2 regions of the Sphingomonas sp. CV7422 genome follow, and region 2 is predicted to be linked to the other one. Evidence: riboswitches for the same ligand, from Rfam matches in the RefSeq annotation. Region 2 holds a riboswitch; the other holds the start of a gene.
What was found. A riboswitch is a leader RNA that binds a small molecule or an ion and turns the genes downstream of it on or off. The one in region 2 is predicted to bind glycine.

Region 1 (3,401 bases), on a different contig from region 2:
GACATAATGCGGGTGGAGCCCGCCCGACAGGATCGCCTTGCCCTTGCGGGTGATGCGCCGCGCCATGCCGATCGCCTCCCAGCAGGCGGTCGAGCCGTCGTACATCGAGGCATTGGCGACGTCGGTGCCGAGCATCCGCGCGACCTGCGTCTGGAACTCGAACAGCATCTGCAACGTGCCCTGCGCGATTTCCGGCTGATAGGGCGTATAGGCGGTGAGGAATTCGCCGCGCTGGATGAGATGGTCGACGCTCGCCGGCACATGGTGGCGATAGGCCCCGGCGCCGAGGAAGAAGGGCACCTCGCCGGCGACGACGTTCTTGCGCGCCAGCGCGGTCATGTGCCGCTCGACCGCGAGTTCGGAGGCATGGCCCGGCAGGCCGGCGATCGGCCCGGACAGGCGGGCGGCCTCGGGCACGTCGACGAACAGATCGTCGATCGATCCCGCGCCGATGACCGAGAGCATCGCATCACGATCGGGCTGGGTAAGCGGCAGATAGCGCATCATCATTCCCTTGGAAGCCCCACCCCTTCCGGGGAGGGGCTAAGATAGGTCACAGCTTCGCGACGAAGTCCGCGTAGGCCGCTTCGTCCATCAGCGTCTCGAGCTCGGCCGGGTCGCTGAGCGTGATCTTGAAGAACCAGCCCTCCGCCTCCGGGTCCGAATTGACCAGGCTGGGATCGTCGGCGAGCGCGGCATTGCCCTCGGTCACCGTGCCCGACACTGGCGCATAGACGTCCGACGCGGCCTTGACCGACTCGACGACCGCCGCCTCGTCGCCCTTGCCGAGCTGCTTGCCCGCCTCGGGCACGTCGACGAAGACGATGTCGCCGAGCTGGCCCTGCGCATAGTCGGAGATGCCGACCGTGCCGGTGTCGCCGTCGACATCGACCCATTCATGATCTTCGGTGAAATAACGGCTCATCACTTGCCTCCTGCGCGGACATAGCGGTGGGGAACGAAGGGCAGCGGGGCGACCACCGCCTCATGGATCTTGCCGCGCTGGACGAGGAGCAGCGGCGTGCCCGCCTCCGCCAGCGCTGCGGGAACATAGGCCATGGCGATCGGCGCGCCGACGCTCGGCGCGAAGCCGCCGCTGGTGACGCGGCCGATCACCGCGCCATCGGCGTCGACGACGCTGGCCCCCTCGCGCACCGGCTGGCGCCCGGCGACCGACAGGCCGACGCGCTTGACCGCGGGGCCGTCGGTGCGCTCGGCAAGGATGCGCGCCGCACCGGCGAAGTCGGCGGCCTCGCGGCGGCGCTTCGACAGCGCGAAGCCGAGATCAGCCATCACCGGCGTCGTCTCGGGATCGAGGTCGTGGCCGTAGAGCGGCAGCCCGGCTTCGAGCCGCAGCGAATCGCGCGCGCCGAGGCCGATCGGCTTGACCTCCGGCTCGGCGCAGATCGCGTCGGCGAAGGCGGCGGCGGCCTCTGCGGGGATCGAGATCTCGACGCCATCCTCGCCGGTATAGCCCGAACGGCTGATCCACAGCGCATGGCCGTTCCACGCGAACGCGCCCGCGGTCATGAACACCAGCGCCTCGACGCCGGGCACCAGCCGCGCGACGGCAGCGACCGCCTTGGGGCCCTGGACCGCGAGCAAGGCCTGGTCTTCCATCAGGTTGAGCGTCACGTCATCGGGCAGCACGTCGAGCAGATAGGCGAGATCGTCATATTTGGTCGCGCCGTTGACCACGACATACAGGCTCGCCGCCCCGAACGGATGCGCGCCCTCTTCGGGCAGCGTCGTCACCATCAGATCGTCGAGGATGCCGCCCTCGTCGTTGAGCAGCAGCGAATAGCGGATCCTGGTCGGCGCGAGTCCCGCGACGTCGCCGGGCAGCACCTTCTCGAGCGCGGCGGCGACCGCGGCGGCGTCGATGCCGTCGCCGGTCAGGCCGACCTGCCCCATATGGCTGACGTCGAACAGACCCGCCGATTCACGCGTCCACAGATGCTCGGCCATGATGCCTTCATATTGGACGGGCATCTCATACCCGGCGAAGGGCACCATGCGGCCGCCGCGGGCGCGATGCCACGCGTCGAGCGGCAGCAACTGGATGGCGGGTTCGTCGCCGTCGAGCTCGTCAAGCGGGTCAGGCAGGGTGTCCGGCAGCGTGTCGCTCATCAACCGTCTCCAAAAAAGGCACACGATCCGGGTCGCGGGCCAGCCGCATCCGATCTCGTCATACCCCCTCTGTCACGGTGACCTGAGAGCTTTCACCCGGCGCATAACAGGCGGCGGGCTTACCCCTTCGGTGGCTCCTCAAAGGAACGCTTTCCAGAGTGTCGATAAGGCAGCGCGCGGTCCGTTATGCCTGAGAGATTCCGGGGTGGTTGCTCCTTCGGCGGCCTCCTTGTGAAGAGGCTCTCTCCCGCGCCCGCCCATGCCGGTCGCCCGGCATCGACGTGCGATGCTCTGGCGTCCCGCAAGGGCTTAGTCAATGCGGAAAGGCCCGCATCCGCCGCGGATCAGCGCTGCGCGTTATACTTCAGCTGATCGTCGGTGAGCTGGAAGCCGACCAGCGCCTCGAACGTCGCGCGCAGCACCGCGGTGCGCACCTCGGGCCGGGCGAGCGGATCGGTCGCGGCATCCTCGTCCCCCGCCTTGCGCTTGCGGGTGAGCTGGTCGCGCACCTCGTCGGGCAGCGTCGCCGCGGCGCGCGCGATCTGCGTCGAGGCGGTGCCGCTCGCCTGCGCGCGCGTCTGGCCGGCGTCGAAATGGACGGTCACCGCCCCCTTGCGCTTGGCGGTCACCGCGGTGCCGCCGCGGACGATGGCGATGTAATAGGGCAGCACCACGTCGCGCGCCGCATCGGCGCGGGTGCGCCGCGCCAGCACGTCGAAGGTAACGCTGGTGACGATCTGGTCGCCCGCGTCGTTGCAGGCGCCGCGTACGTGCGTCATGTTGGCGACGACGTCGATCGCGCTCTCGTCACGGCTGGTCGCCGGGTCGAACAGGGTGATGTCGCCGGTCCCCGCCGCGACGCCGACGGTCGGACAGGCCGAACGCACCGCCGAGATGCCGCCTTCGACGATCTCGCCCTTGCTGGCGCAGCCCGAGAGGATCAGCGCGAGGGCGGACAGGCCGAGAATCGTGGTTTTCACGGGGACGCATACCTTTGTCGAACGGTCAGTGACGCAGTCGCCGGCGGCCCGGCGGTACGGCGCGCACCATAGGAAGCGCCTTTCGCGCGTGCAAGCAATCGCGTAGAGCGACCGCCATGGCCTCTCTTCTTCAGCCGGACGGCGGCAAGCCCGTCCTCGATCTGCTGATCGCCGCGCCGCGCGGCTTTTGCGCCGGCGTCGACCGCGCGATCCGCATCGTCGAACTCGCGATCGAGAAACACGGCGCGCCGGTCTACGTCCGCCACGAGATCGTCCACAACAAGTTCGTCG
Region 2 (3,401 bases):
CCGCGCCCCTTTGTTGCAGCATTAATCCAATACTGGAAGCGGCTACGATTCGTGCTTTCGAGTATTTAACCCAAAAAAAGTTCGTGCTTTCGAGTAGAAATGTGCTGTCGATTCGTGCTTTCGAGTAACAATGCCGCGGCTGAGTTCGTGCTTTTGAGTAGAAAATCCGCGACCCATTCGTGCTTTCGAGTAACAATTCGGCGGCGTGCCCGAATCAGTTGGCCGCGGCCGGCGAATCGGTTGCGGCGGGTTCGGCATCGGGTGATTCGCCCGACTCGGCCGATTCCAGCATGGCCCGAGTCGAGCTCAGCACCGCTTGGCCGGGCTGTGGACGCGGGGTGATCACCACCCGGCTCTGCGGCGCGCGACGGCCGCGACGCGGCGCGCCCTCCTCCGCCGCTGCGCCCACGTCGCCCTCGACCAGTTCGAGGTGATAATCAGGGATGCCGTCGGTCGCGACGATCTGCTTGAGCGCCGCCTTGAAGTTCGACAGCGGGTTCTGATAGCCGATCTGCAGGCGGAAGGTGGCGAGATCGAGATCGAGCTCCTCCTCACACGTCGAGCGCGCCACTTCGTAGATGCGCCGCTCGATCGGCCCCAGCTGGAAATAGGCGGCGGCATAGTCGAGCACGTGACGATCGAGCAGGATCGCCCGGAACAGCCAGTCGCACAGCCGTACCTTGACCGCTTTCAGCCGCCGTTCGCCGCTTTTGGTACGCGAATAATGGAGCTTTGCTTCGGACAGCCAAGAGAAGAAGCCCTCCTCTCCTTCCCCGCCGGCTTCGATATTGGTCTTGATCTGCGTACCCTGCAGTCGCTCGAGCGCCTCGGACAGCCGGTTGTACGACCGCGCGCTATGATTGGAGCCGGTCACCGAGAACAGGTCGTGCGCGGTGAAGATGAAATCCTGCTCGACATGCTCGCCCGCCTCGAGCTTCGCCGCCATCAGGCTGGCGATGTAGAGGACGATCTCCTTGTCGTAGATCGTCGCGACGCCGCTCGCCGATGGACGCACCTCGATCGACACGGTGGCATGGTCGTAGGTCAGCGGTTTCATCCACGCATTCTTGCTGAGCGCGAAGAACGGGAAGGCCATCAGCGAACGTTCGCCGCGGATCTCGCCGTGCAGCGGGCTGTCGAGCGTGAACAGGTCACGGTGCGGCACGGCGGCGGAGCCGGACGCGGGGCGGGCGGGCGTGGTGGAACGGGCCATGGGCATTTCCTACTCGAAAGCACGAACTTTTGGCACCCCGCACTGGAATCCTTAGGGAAAATGCGTCCCGGCCTGCGTCCATTCGTGCTTTCGAGTAGGAAATGGCGCGCCCTCCCCTGCCGCGACTGCTCCCGGCCCGCTTCCCGGCGGACGCTTGCGACATGTCGACAGTTCAACATGTCGCCACCGCCCCTTCGAGCGCGACGTGTCGTCACGTCGACATGTCGTCACCTCGACCCGGACGCGATGCCGGCTTGACCCGGCGCCCCGACCCGGCGGATAGCGGCGCGGTCGATACGGGAGAGACCGGGCCTGCCCCGGCGCCGAAGGAGCAACCGCCCCGGAAACTCTCAGGCCAAAGGACCGTAGCGACGCGAAAGATCTGGAGAGAGGCGCAGCTGCGTCCGCCGACGGGATAACGATCTCAGGCGCAAGGGACAGATGGGGCAGGCCGGCGATGCCGGCGGAGGATGCCCGTGCCGACCGACCTGCCCCAGCCCCTGCCCCGGACGCCGCTCGATCGCGGCCTCGACCGGCCGATCAGCGTCGCCGAGCTGTTCACCATCGGCATCGGCCCGTCGAGCTCGCATACCGTCGGGCCGATGCGCGCCGCCTTCGACTTCGCCCAGCGGGTCGTCGGACAGGGCGTCACCACGGTCCGCTGCGACCTCTACGGCAGCCTCGCGCTGACCGGGCGCGGCCATGCCACCGATACGGCGGTGATCCTCGGCCTCGCCGGCTGGCAGCCCGAGCGGCTCGATCCCGATGCCGCGCCGGCGATCCTCGCCGATATCGAGATGCGACGCCGGCTGCCGCTCGCCGGCGGCGCCGAGATCGCCTTCGCGCCCGGCGGCATCGTCTTCCATCCGCGCGAGTTCCTGCCCGAACATCCCAACGCCCTGACCTTCACCGCCGAACGCGCCGACGGCACGCTCGCCGAGACCTATTTCTCGATCGGCGGCGGGGCGATCCTGCGCCGCGGCGAGCGGCTCGCAGCGGGCAATGTCGTGGTGCGCCACCCGTTCGGCTCGGGCGCCGACCTGCTCGCGCTCGGCGACGCGACGGGGCTCGGCATCGCCGACCTCGTCCGCGCCAACGAGGAGGCGTGGCGCGCTCCGGCGGAGACCGACGCCTTCCTCGACGCGGTGCGCGCCGCGATGCACGCCTGCATCGACCGCGGCATCGCGCAGCAGGGCATGTTGCCCGGCGGGCTCAAGGTGCGCCGGCGCGCGCAGGCGATCGCGCAGGGGTTGAGCGGCTGCGTCCCCGGCAGCAACCCCGCCGAGGTGTTCGAATGGGTCAGCCTGTGGGCACTCGCGGTCAACGAGGAGAATGCCGCCGGCGGCCGCGTCGTCACCGCGCCGACCAATGGCGCGGCGGGCGTGCTGCCCGCGGTGCTGCGCTTCTACGAGACATTGGTGGCGCGCGACTGCGATCAGGCGACGCGCGGGGAGGGCGCCCGCACCTTCCTGCTCACCGCGGCGGCGATCGGCATGCTCTACAAGAAGCGCGCGTCGATCTCGGCGGCGGAGATGGGCTGCCAGGGCGAGGTCGGCGTCGCCTGCTCGATGGCGGCGGGTGGCCTCGCCGCGGTGCTCGGCGGCAGCAACCGCCAGATCGAGAATGCCGCCGAGATCGGCATGGAGCACAATCTCGGCCTGACCTGCGACCCGATCGGCGGGCTCGTCCAGATCCCGTGCATCGAACGCAACACGATGGGCGCGGTCAAGGCGATCAACGCCGCTTATCTCGCGCTGCGCGGTGACGGCAGCCACGTCGTCAGCCTCGACGCGGTGATCGAAACGATGCGCCAGACCGGCGAGGACATGCGCTCGCAGTATAAGGAGACGAGCCTCGGCGGGCTGGCGGTCAACGTTGTGGAATGTTGACGTGTCGGGGTGTCGACAGGTCGATCATCTGACCTGACGATTGGGACCGTGTTGCGCGTGCCGTTCCGCGCGGGTGATGGCGGCCGCCGGTTCGGGTCGCGCAGAGGCGCAGAGAGCGCAGAGCGTCTGTGGGGGGAGGGGGCTGCCCCTACGAGACGGTGAGAGCTGACGCTTGATCTATGGGCAGACCAGCCGCACGACCGGGGCCTCGTGGCGCGACCTGTCAACGTGTCGTAGTGTCGACAGATCAATCATTCGATGTGATGCCCCGTGTAGGAACAGCGTGGCGCCCTGAGCGG

Region 1: it holds a riboswitch for glycine, as region 2 does, so the genes downstream of both, gcvT (glycine cleavage system aminomethyltransferase GcvT) here and PBN85_RS18855 (L-serine ammonia-lyase) in region 2, are expected to answer to the same signal.

The regions. Positions count from the first base shown of each region.
Region 1 is NZ_CP115900.1:1,309,050-1,312,450, reverse strand. It holds gene gcvPA (aminomethyl-transferring glycine dehydrogenase subunit GcvPA) at 1-504, opposite strand, end outside; gene gcvH (glycine cleavage system protein GcvH) at 554-925, opposite strand; gene gcvT (glycine cleavage system aminomethyltransferase GcvT) at 925-2,130, opposite strand; glycine riboswitch at 2,190-2,297, opposite strand; glycine riboswitch at 2,298-2,390, opposite strand; gene PBN85_RS06425 (hypothetical protein) at 2,475-3,110, opposite strand; gene ispH (4-hydroxy-3-methylbut-2-enyl diphosphate reductase) at 3,227-3,401, shown strand, end outside.
Region 2 is NZ_CP115902.1:95,222-98,622, forward strand. It holds gene PBN85_RS18850 (replication initiator protein A) at 215-1,213, opposite strand; glycine riboswitch at 1,501-1,589, shown strand; gene PBN85_RS18855 (L-serine ammonia-lyase) at 1,684-3,102, shown strand.